DNA from 3 places in the Frigoribacterium sp. CFBP 13605 genome. Region 1 is predicted to be linked to each of the others. Evidence: predicted binding sites of a transcription regulator. Region 1 holds the regulator's gene; each other region holds the start of a gene.
The links. Region 1 encodes HrcA, which represses chaperone genes, less so after heat shock. Its sites were predicted from a motif close to TTNGCACTCGNNNNNNNCGAGTGCNAA; they were not measured.

Region 2: a site for HrcA is predicted at 2,008-2,034, ahead of groES (co-chaperone GroES). Genes of this name have one in related genera too.
Region 3: a site for HrcA is predicted at 3,156-3,182, ahead of groL (chaperonin GroEL). Genes of this name have one in related genera too.

Annotation. Positions count from the first base shown of each region.
Region 1 is NZ_JACYNS010000029.1:19,561-24,941, reverse strand. Features, by position in the region: gene IFT36_RS08270 (DUF1990 family protein) at 1-89, shown strand, start outside; gene hemW (radical SAM family heme chaperone HemW) at 92-1,318, shown strand; gene IFT36_RS16425 (DUF4870 domain-containing protein) at 1,448-1,951, opposite strand; gene hrcA (heat-inducible transcriptional repressor HrcA) at 2,132-3,154, shown strand; gene dnaJ (molecular chaperone DnaJ) at 3,264-4,379, shown strand; gene IFT36_RS08245 (16S rRNA (uracil(1498)-N(3))-methyltransferase) at 4,382-5,125, shown strand; gene IFT36_RS08240 (histidine triad nucleotide-binding protein) at 5,176-5,381, shown strand, end outside.
Region 2 is NZ_JACYNS010000007.1:60,929-66,309, reverse strand. Features, by position in the region: partial or broken gene IFT36_RS03800 (DUF4190 domain-containing protein) at 1-631, shown strand, start outside; gene IFT36_RS03795 (class I SAM-dependent methyltransferase) at 782-1,975, opposite strand; gene groES (co-chaperone GroES) at 2,120-2,416, shown strand; gene rarD (EamA family transporter RarD) at 2,613-3,593, shown strand; gene IFT36_RS03780 (ABC transporter substrate-binding protein) at 3,756-5,078, shown strand.
Region 3 is NZ_JACYNS010000019.1:30,435-35,815, reverse strand. Features, by position in the region: gene IFT36_RS06625 (nitroreductase family protein) at 1-32, opposite strand, end outside; gene msrB (peptide-methionine (R)-S-oxide reductase MsrB) at 32-433, opposite strand; gene IFT36_RS06615 (DUF2332 domain-containing protein) at 525-1,499, shown strand; gene IFT36_RS06610 (DUF3263 domain-containing protein) at 1,635-1,922, shown strand; gene IFT36_RS06605 (LytR C-terminal domain-containing protein) at 1,940-2,512, shown strand; gene IFT36_RS06600 (cold-shock protein) at 2,821-3,024, shown strand; gene groL (chaperonin GroEL) at 3,224-4,843, shown strand; gene IFT36_RS06590 (sensor histidine kinase) at 5,074-5,381, opposite strand, start outside.

The DNA of each region.
Region 1 (5,381 bases):
AGGACACCGAGGCCGGCGTCGGCGACCCCCGCGGTGACGAGCGCCCCCCGACCGGCCCGCGCGGCGACGCCGCGGGAACCGGCGCCTGACGGTGCCCGGAGCCCTTCCCCTCGGCGATCCCGCCCCCGTCGACGGACGCCTGCCCGAGACCGTCGCCGTCGGCGCGGACGACCGCAACTTCGGGGTCTACCTGCACGTCCCGTTCTGCCGCGTGCGCTGCGGGTACTGCGACTTCAACACCTACACGGGCGACGAGCTGCGAGGCGCTCGTCGCGACGACTACGCCGGGCAGGCCGTCACCGAGATCGAGCTCGGGGGTCGGGTGCTGCGCGAGGCGGGGCTCCCGCCGCGCCGCGCCTCCTCGGTGTTCTTCGGCGGGGGCACCCCGACGATGCTGCCCTCGGGCGACCTCACGTCGATGCTCCACGCGATGGTCGACACCTGGGGTCTCGAGCCCGGCGCCGAGGTGACGACCGAGGCGAACCCCGACTCGGTCGACGCCGCGTACCTGCAGCAGCTCGCCGACGCCGGCTTCACGCGCGTCAGCTTCGGCATGCAGTCGGCCGTCCCGAGCGTGCTCGCCACCCTCGAGCGCACGCACGACCCCGAGCGCATCCCGCTCGTGGTGCGCTGGGCCCGTGACGCCGGGCTCGACGTCAGCCTCGACCTCATCTACGGCACGCCCGGCGAGACCCTCGACGACTGGAGGCGTTCCCTGGACGTCGCCCTCGAGCAGGAGCCCGACCACCTCTCCGCGTACTCGCTGATCGTCGAGGACGGCACGAAGCTCGCCCGCCAGATCAAGCGGGGCGAGGTCCCGATGCCCGACGACGACACCGCGGCCGACATGTACGAGATCGCGGACGACCGGCTCGCCGGCGCGGGCTACGACTGGTACGAGGTCAGCAACTGGTCGCGTGGCGTCGCGCACCGTTCCCGCCACAACCTGGCGTACTGGCAGGGCCACGACTGGTGGGGCGTCGGCCCGGGCGCGCACAGTCACGTCGGTGGCGTCCGCTGGTGGAACGTCAAGCACCCCGCCGCCTATCAGCAGCGCATGGCCGCGGGTGAGTCGCCGGCTGCCGGGCGCGAGACCCTCGACGACGAGACCCGTCGGGTCGAGCGCGTCCTGCTCGGGGTGCGCATCCGCGAGGGGCTGCCCACCTCCGAGCTCGACGACGACGGACGCCGGGCCGTCGGTGGCCTCATCGCCGACGGCTGGGTCGAGGGGCGTCCGGCCCTGCAGGGTCGCGTCGTGCTCACGCGCGAGGGGCGGCTCATGGCCGACGCCGTCGTGCGGCGTCTGCTGCCCGACTGAGCGTCCCGATCGTCCTGATCGCCGCGGCGCCCCGCGGTGGCGATCAGGAGGCGCGGGCCCGGAACGCAGGAGGCGCGGCTCCCGGGGGAGTCGCGCCTCGCGTGGTGCCCGTCCGGGCCGGTCGACCGTCTACTTGACGAACTCGATGGTCAGCGGGTACTTGTACCACTCGCCCTTGTTGGCCGCGACGGCGGCGATGATCGAGAAGATGATCACGAGGATGCCGGCGACGAGGGCGAGCACCCCTCCGATGACGATGATCGACAGGATCGCCGAGATCACGTAGACGATGGCCACCGTGATCTGGAAGTTCAGCGCGGTCCTGGTGTGCTCCCGGATGAACGGGCCGCGGTCCTTCAACACGAGGTAACCGACGAGGGCGGGGACGAACGCGAAGAGGATCCCGCCGAGGTGGATGAGCGTCGACCAGAGCTTCTCGTCCTCGGGGCGCATCGGCTGGACGGGCTGCGGCTGGTAGCCCGGCTGCTGGCCGAAGCCGGGGCCGGACTGCTGGCCCTGGCCGGGCTGACCCTGGCCGGGCAGACCCTGCCCGTACGGCTGGCCGGGCTGACCGTTCTGGCCGGGCTGGCCGTTCTGCGGGCCGTTCGGCTGGGCGGGAGGGTTCTCGGTCATGGCTGCACCTGTTCGTGAGTGTCCTGCGGATGTCCCCGCCACCCTAGGGCAGCCGGGTGCGGCCCGAGTAGGCCTCGCGACGGAGGTGTCGTACGATTGGCAGTCCGGCACGTCGAGTGCCAGGCCCGGTCGCCCGGCGTGCGGACGACCCGGGGGACGTCGAGCGAAGAGAGGTGCGTCATGGTCTCCGAACGCGGTCTCGAAGTGCTTCGCGTCATCGTGCACGACTACGTCGCGTCCCGCGAGCCGGTCGGGTCGAAGTCCATCGTCGAGCGACACCAGTTCGGCGTCTCGGCGGCGACCATCCGCAACGACATGGCGCTGCTCGAAGAAGAAGAGCTCATCGCGGCACCGCACACCTCGTCGGGACGCGTGCCGACCGACAAGGGCTACCGGCTCTTCGTCAACCAGCTCGCCGACCTGCGCCCGCTCAGCGCGGCCCAGCGGCAGGCCATCGAGACGTTCCTGGGCGACTCCACCGACCTCGACGAGGTGCTCGGTCGGACGGTCCGGCTCCTGTCGCAACTCACCAACCAGGTGGCCCTGGTGCAGTACCCCACCTTCTCCCGGGCCCGCGTGCGTCACGTCGAGCTGGTCAGCCTGGGCGACGGTCGCGTCATGACGGTGCTGATCACCGACAGCGGCCAGGTCGAGCAGCGGGTCGTCGACATCCGCACCGCCGTCGACGAGTCCTTCCTGTCCGAGTTGCGGGCCGCCATCAACGCCGCGGTCGGCGGTCGGCCCCTGGGTGAGGCCTCCACCGCCCTCACCGACCTGCCGGCGCGGTTCCGTCCCGACCTCGCGGCGGTCGTCGGCGTGGTCGTCGCGAGTCTCACCGAGCAGATCGCCGCCGGACGTCAGGACCGCCTCGTCATGGCCGGTGCGGCGAACCTGGTGCGCACGGGCGACGACTTCAGCGGCGACCTCTTCCCCGTGCTCGAGGCGATCGACGAGCAGGTGGCCCTCTTGCGGCTCTTCGGCGAGATGCAACTCGACGCCGTCGACGTGGCCGCGAGCATCGGCCGCGAGAACGCGTCGTTCGGGTTGTCCCAGGCGTCCGTGCTGGCCAGCGGGTACTCCACGCAGGGCAGCGAGATCGCGAGGCTCGGCGTGCTCGGGCCCATGCGCATGGACTACTCGACCAACATGGCGGCGGTCCGTGCCGTCGCGCGGTACCTGTCGTCGCTGCTCACCGAGCGGTAGCCGACCACCACGGCCCCGGCCGTCCCACGACCCCCATCCCCGTCCCGGTCCGCCGGGCCCGGCCCCGCCGGGAAGACCACCACACCACACCAGAGGCAGACGAGAACCAGTGGCAGATCATTACGACGTCCTCGGAGTCGACCGTCAGGCGACCCCGGAAGAGATCAAGAAGGCGTACCGCAAGCTCGCCCGCGAGCTTCACCCCGACGTCAATCCCAGCCCCGACGCGTCCGAACGGTTCAAGGACGTCACGCACGCCTACGACGTGCTCAGCGACCCGCAGCAGCGCGAACGCTACGACCTCGGCCCCCAGCCCGGCTTCGGTGGCGGCGGCGGAGGCGGGGCCGCCGGCTTCGGCGACATCTTCGACGCGTTCTTCGGCGGCGGTGGCCAGGGCCAGCGTCAGGGTCCGCGGTCCCGGCGGGAACGCGGGCAGGACGCGCTCCTGCGCCTCGAGGTCGACCTCGAGGACATCGTCTTCGGCACGCAGCGCGACATCGAGGTCGACACGGCCGTCCTCTGCGACACGTGCAGCGGCTCGTGCTGCGCACCCGGCACCTCGCCCCAGACCTGCGACATCTGCGGGGGCTCCGGTCAGATTCAGCGCACCGTGCGCTCGCTGCTCGGCAACGTCATGACGTCGAGCCCGTGCGGGACCTGCCGTGGCTACGGCACCGTCATCCCCAACCCCTGCCCGACGTGCCAGGGCCAGGGGCGCGTCCGGGCCCGACGTTCGATCCCCATCGACATCCCCGCGGGCGTCGACACCGGACTCCGGCTCCAGCTGCCCGGTCAGGGCGAGGTCGGCCAGGCCGGTGGCCCGAACGGCGACCTGTACCTCGAGGTCAAGGTGCGACACCACGACACCTACAGCCGCAACGGCGACGACCTGCTGGCCACGCTCGAGGTGCAGATGGCCGACGCCATCCTCGGCACGTCGACGACGCTCACCGGGCTCGACGGCGAGATCGAGGTCGAGATCAAGCCCGGCACCCAGAGTGCCGACATCCTCACCGTGAAGGACCGCGGCATCACCAGACTGCGCGGGACGGGTCGCGGCGACCTCAAGATCGGCGTCCAGGTGGTCACCCCGACCAAGCTCAGCCACAAGGAGCGCGAGCTGATCGAGAAGTTCGCCTCGGGTCGCCGCTCCCCGGCGCCCGAGCTGTCGCACTTCCAGCAGGGTCTCTTCGGCAAGTTGCGCGACCGCTTCCTGAACTTCTGATCGTGGCGCACTTCTACCTGGTCGACGACCTGGCCGCCGCCGAGGTCGGCTCGAGCGTCGAGCTGACCGGTTCCGAGGCCCGACACGCGGTCACGGTCAGCCGGGTGCGGGTGGGCGAGCCGCTGACCCTCGGCAACGGACGGGGGCTGGTGGTCCAGGGCGAGGTGTCCGAGGCGGCCCCCGAGCGGCTGGTGCTGCTCGCGACCCGGGTCGTCCGGCACGAACCGCCGACGACGCGGCTGGTCCTCGCCCAGGCGCTGGCCAAGGGCGACCGCGACGAACTCGCCGTGCAGGCCGCGACCGAGCTCGGCGTCGACGAGATCGTCCCGTGGGCCGCGGCGCGCAGCATCTCCCGCTGGGAGGGCCCCAAGGTCGCCAAGGGCCTCACCCGCTGGTCGTCGATCGTGCGCGAGGCGACCAAGCAGTCGATCCGTCCCTGGTCGCCCGAGGTCTCGGGGCTCGCGACGACGCGGCAGCTGGCCGAGCGCGCCTCCCGCGATCTCGTCCTCGTGCTCGAGCCGTCGGCCGAGCAGGCGCTCACGGCGGTCGACCTGACCGCAGGAGGCGCGGTGCCCGGCCGCGTCGTCGTGGTCGTCGGTCCCGAGGGCGGGGTGTCGCCCGCCGAGCTGCACCAGCTCGCCGAGGCGGGTGCCCGCGCCGTGCGCCTCGGGGACGCCGTCCTGCGGACCTCCACGGCGGGTCCCGCCGCGCTGTCCGTGCTGAGCGCGCGACTCGGTCGCTGGTGACCTCGACGCCCCCGGGGGCCGTGTCGGCGGTCGTCGCTACGATGGGCAGCATGTCCGAGACCTCCGACGAGCCCACCGTCTTCAGCCGCATCGTCGCGCGCGAGATCCCCGCCGACATCGTCTTCGAGAGCGACGCGGTCATCGCCTTCCGCGACATCGCGCCCCGGGCACCCGTCCACCTGCTCGTGGTGCCCAAGACCCAGGCGTACCGCGACGTCGTCGAACTCGCCGCGGGCGACCCGGCGTTGCTCGCCGA
Region 2 (5,381 bases), on a different contig from region 1:
GCAGCAGCCCGGGTACGGCCAGCAGCCGGGGTACGGCCAGCAGCCTCAGGGTCAGCGACCTGGCTACGGGCAGCCACAGGGGCAGCCCTCGGGCCAAGGCCAGCCTCAGGGCCAGCAGCCGGGGTACGGCCAGCCCCAGGGCTACGGCCAACAGCCCCAGGGGCAGCAGCCCTCCGGGCAGTCCGGTGCGCCGTACGGTCAGCAGTCGTTCGGCCAGCAGGGTCAGCCCGTCGGACAGTACGGTCAGCAGCCCTACGGCCAGCAGCCGTACGGCCAGCAGGGCCAGCCCGGCGGAGCGTACGGCCAGCAGGCCTACGGCTCGCCCTACCCGCCGTACGCCTCGGCCGGCGCCGCACAGCCCCCGCGCCTCCTCAGCCTCCTGGCGATGATCGGCTCCATCGCCGGTCTCGTGCTCGCGCCCTTCACCTTCGGGCTCTCGATCGTGGCGTCCATCGCGGGCATCGTGCTCGGGCACCTGGGCATGTCGCGTGAGCGTCACGCGAGGGGGTTCTGGCTCACCGGGCTCATCGTCGGCTACGCCGGCGTCGTGCTCATCGTGATCGGCTGGATCGCCTTCGGCCTCTTCATCGCCGGCTTCTCGTCGGGTTCCGACTACTACGGCGGGTACTGAGCCCGGCCCCACCTCGGTGGGGCACGAGTGGGCAGGAGGCGTCGCCGCAGGGGCGAGAAGCGTCTTCTGCCCACTCGTGCGTCACCACGAAGGCGCGACGGCGGGGGTCGGGCAGCAGCGAGACCCGCCGCTCTCGCGTCCCGCCCGGCGTCAGACCAGGCGCTCGCAGAGCAGGGCGGTGTGCCGCCCCGCGACCCGGGTGAGGACGAGGGTCGCCGACCCGGTCCCCTGCAACGAGAGTCGCTTGCGGAACGTCGCGGGGTCGACGTCGACTCCGCGCTTCTTGATCTCGAGTCGCCCGATGCCCCGGGCCCGCAGCTCGCGCTTCAGCGTCCGCTCGTCGAGCGGGAACGTCTCGAGCACGCGGAATCCCTGTGCGAAGGGGGTCTCGACCCGCGCCTCCGTCGTCAACCAGGCGATGTCGCGACTGATCATCCGGGCGTCGATCGAGCGGGCCAGGTCGCCGATGAGGCGTGCCCGGATCACGGCGCCGTCGGGTTCGTAGAGGTACTCGCCGAGGTCGCCCGGGTCGACGTCGTCCGAGTCGGCGGCGGCCGTCAACTCCGACGCCCCGGAGGTGCCGATCACCAGGGCGGACCGGCCCACTCCCGGCCGCGCGAGCGGCCCGAACCACACGCCCACCTCGACCACGTCGCGGTCCACCGAGATCCACTGGCACTCGGCGTCCGTCGGCAGCAGCTCGCGGTCGACGCCCGGACCGAGCTTGACCCCGGTGGGCAGGCGGTCGGCGAAGCCGAAGGCGACGTCGAGGCCGGGGGACCAGTCGGCCGGATCGGCGAGGCGCTTGGTGGCGGTGTGGCCGGACGTCCGTCGCGCCGGGTCGAGGAAGACCCCCTCGACGCCTGCGAGGTCGGTCGTGGCGGCGTCCCCCTGCTCGACCCGTGACGACGGCCACGGCGCGAGGTTGTACGAAGCGACGGCCGCGGTCACCTCGTCGCGGTCGACGGCGAGCACGTCGAGGTCGAGTGCGGCGAAGGCCAGGGCGTCGCCCCCGATGCCGCAGCCCAGGTCGGCGACGCTGCCGATCCCCGCCGCGGCGTAGCGTCCGGCGTGGCGGGCGGCGACCGGGAGGCGCGTGGCCTGTTCGAGGCCCGCGTCGGTGAACAGCATGCGGCTCGCGAACTCGCCGAACTTGGCCACGGCCCGGCCGCGGAGCCGGGCCTGTGTGAGCACCGCCGACACGAGGGCGGGGGAATGGCCCTGCTTGCGCAACGCGGCCACCGTGCCGACGACGTCGTCACCGGAGGCGCCGCCCGCCGGCAGCGAGTCGAGCAGCCGCAGCCCCTCGGGCGAGAGGACTTCGAGCAGCTCGGAGGAATCCATGTCGTCCAGTGTGACGCACGCGGGCAGACGCGTTGGCACTCGGATTGACCGAGTGCCAGTCTCGTCCTACAGTTGTTCTGGCACTCGCCCCCGGCAAGTGCCAGCCCCCATGTTTTCGTAGCACCGAGAAAGAAGAGGTCACCCGTGTCGGTCAGCATCAAGCCGCTCGAAGATCGCATCGTCATTCGTCAGGTCGAAGCCGAGCAGACCACTGCTTCGGGTCTCGTGATCCCCGACACCGCCAAGGAGAAGCCCCAAGAGGGTGAAGTGGTGGCGGTCGGCCCGGGCCGCATCGACGACAACGGCAACCGCGTGCCGCTCGACGTCGCCACCGGCGACAAGGTCATCTACAGCAAGTACGGCGGAACCGAGGTGAAGTACGGCGGAGAAGACCTCCTCGTGCTCTCGGCTCGCGACGTCCTGGCGGTCATCGTCCGCTAGCACCCCGGCACGGTTCCGGCCGTGCTCCGCGACCCCGGTCGCCGTCCCGAAGGCCCCTGCTCCGGCAGGGGCCTTCGCCGTGTCGGCACCGTGCCGGCCGACGAGGGCCCGTCCCCAGGCGTCGTCGTCCGTCGATCGATCCACGGTGGCAGGAGTGGCCGTTCCGGCGGCGGGCGCAGCCACCTAGAGTCGCCTGGTGACCTCGACCCGCGCCTCCTCGTCCCCCTCCGCCCCGACCTCGGGGCTCGGCGTCGACGGGGCCGGCGGGGCGGGCCTCGCCTACGCCCTGGGGGCCTACGGGCTCTGGGGCGTCCTGCCGGTGTACTTCCTGCTGCTGGCCCCGGCCGGCCCGTTCGAGATCGTCGCCTGGCGGGTGCTCTTCTCGCTCGTCTTCTGCGCGGTGCTGCTCGTCGTGACGGGGGCGCTGCGCTCGTTCCTGGCCCTGCTGCGACAGCCGCGCCTGGTGGCCACCATGGGGGTGGCCGGCGCGTTCATCGTCGTCAACTGGACGGTCTTCATCTCGGCGACGCTCAGCGGGCACGTGGTCGAGGCGGCGCTCGGGTACTTCATCAACCCGATCGTCACCGTCCTGCTCGGCGTGGTCGTGCTGCGCGAGCGTCTCCGCACGACCCAGTGGGTGGCCGTCGGGCTGAGCGCCGTCGCCGTCCTCGTGATCGCCGTCGGGGCTGGCCGGCCGCCGTTCATCTCGCTCGTCCTCGCGTTCTCGTTCGGGCTCTACGGCCTGGTCAAGAAGCAGGTCGGCGGTCGGGTCGACGCGGTCGGCGGGCTCACGCTCGAGACGCTCTGGATCGCCCCCTTCGCGGCCGTCACCCTGATCGTGCTGCACGTGACGGGCCTCGGCGGCGGCGTCGTGCTCGGCACCGTGAGCGTCGGGCACACCCTCGCCACGATCGGCACGGGCGTGATCACGGCCGTGCCCCTGTTGCTCTTCGCCTCGGCGACGCGTCGGTTGCCCCTGACGACCGTGGGGTTGACCCAGTACGTCGCTCCTGTGCTGCAGTTCGTCGTGGGGGTCGTCGTGCTCGGCGAGCACATGTCGACCGCGCGGTGGGTCGGCTTCGCCATCGTCTGGGTCGCGTCGATCGTGCTGACCGTCGACATGGTCCGTGCGGGGCGACGATCACGCCGGCCCCTCGCCGTGGCCCCGACCGCCTAGAAGCGACCATCCCTCGCAAAGTCACGAATGGCTAACGAAACGTCACTTTGACGTCGAGAACACACGCCAGAAACATTCGACCCCTAGTTTCGGACCAATCGCGGCAGGTTCGACCGCCACCGGTCGGGCTGCACTGCCGCTGTCCACGAAAGGGTTCCACGGATGATCCGATCCAGCACCGCCCTCCGAGCACTGGCTCTCGCCGGCGCAGCCTCCGTGCTGCTCGCTGCCTGTTCGACGGCATCTCCCTCTGACGACGCCTCGTCGTCGTCGTCGGCCAAGGCCGATCCCGCCGCCAAGTGCGAGGTCGGGACGCCCAGCACCGATCCCTTCGCGATCGGCACCATGCTGCCGCTGACCGGAACCCTGGCCTACCTCGGCCCGCCCGCCATCGCGGGCGCCAACCTGGCCATCAGCGACATCAACGCCGCCGGCGGCGTGCTCGACCAGCCGGCCGAGATCTCGACCAGCACCGACTCGGGCGACAGCAACGACATGACCGTGTCGAGCAACGCCGCGACGCAGCTGATCGACGCCAAGGTGCCCGTCGTGCTCGGTGCCGAGTCGTCGAGCGTCACGCTCAACGTGGTCGACCAGCTCACCAGCAACTGCATCATCGAGATCTCGCCCGCCAACACGGCGAGCTCGCTCAGCGGCTACTCGTCCTACTACTACCGCACCGCTCCGCCGGACTCGGTGCAGGGCTCGGCGCTCGGCCAGCAGATCACGGCCGACGGCAACGCCAACGTCGCGTTCCTCGTCTTCAACGACACCTACGGCACGGGTCTGCGCGACTCGACGCAGAAGTCGATCGAGAGCTCGGGCGGCACCGTCGTGTACGGCGGCACCGGCAAGGGCGAAGAGTTCCCTCCCGGTCAGACCACCTTCTCGTCCGAGGTGTCGGCGGCCATCGCCGCCGAGCCCGACGCGATCGTCATCCTGGCCTTCGACGAGACCAAGTCGATCGTGCCCGAGCTGAAGAGCCAGGGCTGGGACATGAGCAAGGTCTACATGTCCGACGGCAACACGGCCGACTACAGCGCCGACTTCGAGCCCGGCACCCTCGCGGGCGCCAAGGGCACGATCCCCGGTGCCGACGCGAGCGCCGACTTCAAGTCGAAGCTCGTGGCCGGCTACAAGGCGAGCGAGGGCGGCGACCTGGCCGACTTCTCGTACGCGGCCGAGTCGTACGACGCCGTCATCCTGACCGCTCTCGCGGCACAGGCCGGTGGCGGCACCGACGCCGGGACGATCCAGGCCAACATGGCCGCGGTCTCCGGAGCGGACGGCGGCACCGAGTGCACGACGTACGCGGACTGCAAGACCGCGCTCGACGCCGGTGACGACATCCACTACACCGGCCCCTCGGGCATCGGAGCGTTCAACGACAACAACGACCCGTCGTCCGCCTCGATCGGCGTCTACACGTTCGACGACGACAACAAGCCCGTCTACCAGACCGGCATCGAGGGCAAGGTCGAATAACGGCACCTCGCACCACCCGGGGCCCGGCACGAGTCATCGTGCCGGGCCCTTCGGCGTGCCGAGGAGGTGACGTGTCGGGTCTCGGCCCCGGCCCCGGCCCAGCATCTGTCCGCTCCGCCCCACACCTCGTCACACCGCGTTTCGTGCACCGCACCGCGTCGAGACGGGGTGCGCTGCACGAAACGCGGTGTGCACGACGGCACGTCCCGGCGCCAAGGCCCTTCTGCGTGCCGGGGAGGCGCGGAGGCGGGCCGCAGGACGGTCGCGACGTCCGCGTCCTCCGGCACCGCGCCTCCTCGTCCC
Region 3 (5,381 bases), on a different contig from region 1:
CGACGTCGGGCGGCGTCGGCGACGGCGCTCACTACTCGGCGGCCTTGAAGTCGAGCGAGATGCTGTTCATGCAGTAACGGTCGCCGGTCGGCGTGCCGAAACCGTCGGGGAACACGTGGCCGAGGTGCGAACCGCAGTTCGCGCACCGGACCTCGGTGCGGGTCATGCCGAGCGAGTTGTCCTCGATCAGCTGGACCGCGTCCGGGTTCACCGACTCGTAGAAGCTGGGCCAGCCGCAGCCGCTGTCGAACTTGGTGCCGCTCTTGAACAGTTCGGCGCTGCACGCCGCACAGGCGTAGACGCCGGCACGGCTCTCGTCGAGCAGCTCACCCGTCCACGGGCGCTCGGTGGCGGCCTCCCGCAGGACGGAGTACTGCTCGGCGTCGAGCTCTTCGCGCCACTGCTCGTCGGTCTTCTCGATCTTGTACGCCACGATGATCTCCTTGCTTGTCGGGACTCCTCATTCAACACGGTCGGCCGGTGCACGATTCCCGGGCCCCCACCGGGCTGTCAGACTCCTGCTCGTGAGCACCTCCGACCGCTTCCTGGCCGCGGCCCTCGCCTTCGACCGCGAGGGGTCGCCGTCGCAGGCAGAACTCGCGCGGGGCGTCGCGGGTGATCCGGCGGCGCTCGCCGTCGTCGATCGAGCCGAGGAGGCGCGGCGCCAGCCCGTCCTCGTCCTCGCGGTCTGCCGGTGGCTGGGTGCGCCGCACGGCGCCTGGTCGGTGCTGCGGCCCTGGCTGCTCGCCCGCTCCGACGACGTCGTGGCCGAACTCGGCCGACGGCTCACCCAGACCAACGACGTGCGCCGCTGCGCGCCGCTGTCGATCGCGCTGGCTCGCGTGCCGGGCCCGATCGCCCTGATCGAGGTCGGCGCCTCGGCCGGGCTCTGCCTCGGTGTCGACCGCTACGGCTACCGCTCGGGCGACCGGAGCTGGGGCGATCCGTCGAGCACGGTGCAGCTCGGGATCGACGTCGTCGTCGAGGGCGCGGCCCGGTCCGAGGCGGAGCTGCCGACGGCCCCGCTTCCCGAGATCGTCTGGCGGGCGGGGATCGACCTCGACCCGGTCGACGTCCGCGACCCCGACCAGGTCGCCTGGCTCGCGACGCTGCTGCCCCCCGAGCGCGCCGATCGGCGGGACCTGCTGGGGCGGGCCGTCGCGCTCGCCCGCACCGCGCCTCCTCGTCTCGTGGCGGCGGACGCCGTGGACGGTCTCGCCCCGCTCGCGGCCGAGGCCCCGACGGGCGTCACGCTCGTCGTCGTCTCGACGGGCACGCTCGTCTACCTGCCGGGTCGCCGGCGTCAGGCCTTCGTCGACGAGGTCGGCCGGCTGGGCGCGCGGTGGATCTCGTACGAACGACGAGACCTGCTGACCGACGTCGTCGCCGAGGTGCCCCCGGGAGTGTCTCCCGACGACGCGTTCGCGGCCCTCGCCCTCGACGGCCGGGTGCTGGGCGTGGGGGACGCCCACGGCACGCGGCTGCACCTCACTGCCTGACCGCGGGTCGGCAGCTCGCGGCGCCGGGCGGCTCCCCGAGCGCGTGGACGGGTTGTCGGACCACGCCCCCGGCCTCCGCGATCGGTCGGGGCGCCGCCCATAGGATGACCCGGAACCCAGGGGAGGGCATCGACGATGGACGAGAAGGCGACAGGTGACGACGTGCGCTCGAGCGCGTTGTCCGAGCTCGACCGTGCCGTCCTGGACTTCGAGCAGCACGCCCCCGCCGCCGCCGGTGCCCGGGAGGCCGCCGTCCGTCGCGAGTTCGGCCTCGGGATCGTCCGCTACCAGCAACTGCTCAACTCGCTCATAGACCGACCCGCTGCACTGGCCTACGCACCCATGCTCGTCGGCCGCCTGCAGCGCCTGCGAGTCGCCCGCCGCGACGCCCGATCGACCCGTTCGTTCGGTCCGACCCGCTGACCCACGAGAGACCACGCATGCCGAAATTCGACCGAGACCGGTTCGACGACGTCCCCGCCGACCTCGACCGCGTCGGAGCCCACCGGGCCGAGAAGCGCCCCGGCAGCGGCTGGATCGCCTTCGCCTGGGCCGCGTTGGCCGTCGGCGTGCTGGTCGGTGCCGGCGTGGTCTACCTCGGGGTCGCGAACAACAGCTTCCAGTTCGTGAACCCCTCGTCGTTGAGCACCGCCGAGGCCCAGGCGCCCGAGACGGAGACGGTGACCCCGACGGCCTCGCCGACGGTGGCCCCGCTGACGGACCCCTCGCAGGTCGACCCTTTGGTCACCACCATCACCGTCCTGAACGGCACGGCCACCGCCGGGCTCGCCGGTTCGGCCTCCGAGCGGCTCGAGACCGCCGGGTGGGTCGTCGGCACCCAGGGCAACGCCAGCGAGCGCGTCGCGACGTCGACCGTCTACTACTCGGCGGCCGACGACGAGGCCGCGGCGCTCGGGCTCGCCCAGCAGCTCGGCATCACCGACGTCGAGGTGAGCGACGCCTTCCCGGGTGCCGCCGTCACCATCGTCCTCGGGGCCGACTACAGCTCCTGAAGGCGCCGCTCCCGCGGCGTCGATCCGAGGAGGCGCGGGTCCCGTCAGGCCCTCACCGCACCTCCCGTGTTACGCCCATGTTTAATAACCGGTGAAATCCTCGTTTTCTGCGGGTGTTTCTCGGTCGGGGCGCGCTTTTCCGTTTTTCCCGTGGTTACCATCTGGAATTGGTCGCCCCTCACGGCTCGCCGACCTGGTGTTCTGCACGAGTGACGCTGTCCCGTCCGGGTTCGCAGGTCGCTGCGTCGACGACCCGGCCCTGCAGCACCGCACGCGCCGTACCACCACAGCAAAAGGGGAGCGACACCATGGCAAACGGGACCGTGAAATGGTTCAACGCGGAGAAGGGCTACGGCTTCATCACCGTCGAGGGTGACGGCCAGGACGTCTTCGTGCACTACTCGGCCATCGACATGAGCGGCTACAAGGTGCTCGAAGAGGGCCAGGCCGTCGTGTTCGAGGTCGGCACGGGCGACAAGGGGCCGCAGGCGGAGTCCGTCCGGCTCGCCTGAAGCCCGCCGGAGCGCCGCGCCGCGCCGACTCCCATGCCGCACGCCGTCACGGTCCACCGTGACGGCGTGCTCGTGCGTCCGGGCCCCGTCACGTCACTTGCACTCTCATCGGGCGAGTGCCAGAATCGTTGCTGGCACTCGCGACACGTGAGTGCCAATGCTTCTGCTTCATGACGTCCGGGAGGGACGAAAAACACACATGGCTAAGATCATTGCTTTTGACGAAGAGGCCCGTCGTGGCCTCGAGCGTGGCCTGAACATCCTGGCCGACGCGGTGAAGGTCACGCTCGGCCCGCGTGGTCGCAACGTCGTGCTCGAGAAGAAGTGGGGCGCCCCCACCATCACGAACGACGGCGTCTCCATCGCCAAGGAGATCGAGCTCGACGACCCCTTCGAGAAGATCGGTGCCGAGCTCGTCAAAGAGGTCGCGAAGAAGACCGACGACGTCGCCGGTGACGGCACGACCACCGCGACGGTGCTGGCCCAGGCCCTCGTCCGCGAAGGTCTGCGCAACGTCGCGGCCGGTGCCGACCCCATCTCGCTGAAGCGCGGCATCGAGAAGGCCGCCCAGGCCGTCTCCGACCAGCTGCTCGCCGACGCGAAGGACATCGAGACCAAAGAGCAGATCGCTGCCACGGCCTCGATCTCAGCCGCCGACCCCACCATCGGTGCGCTCATCGCCGAGGCGATCGACAAGGTCGGCAAAGAGGGCGTCGTCACCGTCGAGGAGAGCAACACCTTCGGCACCGAGCTCGAGCTCACCGAGGGCATGCGCTTCGACAAGGGCTACCTGTCGCAGTACTTCGTCACCGACCCCGAGCGTCAGGAGGCCGTCTTCGAGGACGCCTACGTGCTCATCGTCAACTCGAAGATCTCGAACATCAAGGACCTGCTGCCGATCGTCGACAAGGTGATCCAGTCGGGCAAGCAGCTGCTGATCATCGCCGAGGACGTCGACGGTGAGGCCCTGGCCACGCTCGTCGTGAACAAGATCCGCGGCATCTTCAAGTCGGTCGCCGTCAAGGCCCCCGGCTTCGGTGACCGTCGCAAGGCCCAGCTCCAGGACATCGCCATCCTCACCGGTGGTCAGGTCATCGCCGAAGAGGTCGGTCTCAAGCTCGAGAACGCGACGCTCGACCTGCTCGGCCGTGCCCGCAAGGTCATCATCACCAAGGACGAGACGACCATCGTCGAAGGTGCCGGCGACGACGAGCAGATCGCCGGCCGCGTCCGTCAGATCCGCAGCGAGATCGAGGCGACCGACAGCGACTACGACCGCGAGAAGCTCCAGGAGCGCCTCGCGAAGCTCGCCGGTGGCGTCGCCGTCATCAAGGCGGGTGCCGCGACCGAGGTCGAGCTGAAAGAGCGCAAGCACCGCATCGAGGACGCCGTGCGCAACGCGAAGGCCGCCGTCGAAGAGGGCATCGTCGCCGGTGGTGGCGTCGCTCTCATCCAGGCCGGCAAGACCGCTCTGGCCAACCTGCAGCTCGAGGGCGACGAGGCGACGGGTGCGAACATCGTCCGCGTCGCGATCGACGCTCCTCTGAAGCAGATCGCCTTCAACGCCGGCATGGAGCCCGGCGTCGTGGCCGATAAGGTCCGCGGGCTCGACATCGGTTGGGGCCTCAACGCCGCGACCGGCGAGTACGTCGACATGCTGGCCGCCGGCATCATCGACCCCGCCAAGGTCACGCGCTCGGCTCTGCAGAACGCTGCGTCGATCGCCGGTCTGTTCCTCACGACCGAGGCCGTCGTCGCCGACAAGCCCGAGAAGAACCCGGCCCCGGCCGGCGACCCCTCGGGTGGCATGGACTTCTAGTCCGCAGCCGCGCGGCTCACGCCGCGCACACGCTCAAGGGCGGTTCCCCTCCGGGGGAGCCGCCCTTCGGCGTCGCCGCGGGAGAGGCGCGCCTCGTGCTCGGTGGTTCGGCCGCTTCCGCGTCCGTGGGACACGCCAGGACGTGGTCACGACGCCACGAGAAAACGTGGTGCAGTGCCCACGTCGTGGCGTCGTGTCCAGGGCACGGGGTGCCGGCCGTGCCGGTCGGGCTAGGCGGTCACGCCGGCGGGCTCGGCCGCGATGACGGCGTCGGCGGGCATCAGCGGCAGGGCGACACGGAAGGTGGCTCCACCGCCGGGGGTGTCGTCGACGTCCACCGAGCCGCCGTGGGCCGCGACGATGCCCGAGACGATGGCCAGGCCGAGGCCGCTGCCACCGGTGTCCCGCGTGCGGGACGAGTCGGCACGCCAGAACCGCTGGAAGATCTTCTCGCGGATCTGCGGCGGGATGCCCTCGCCGTGGTCGACGATGGCGACGGTGGCCACACCGCGTCCGGGGTCGGACTGCACCACGAGTT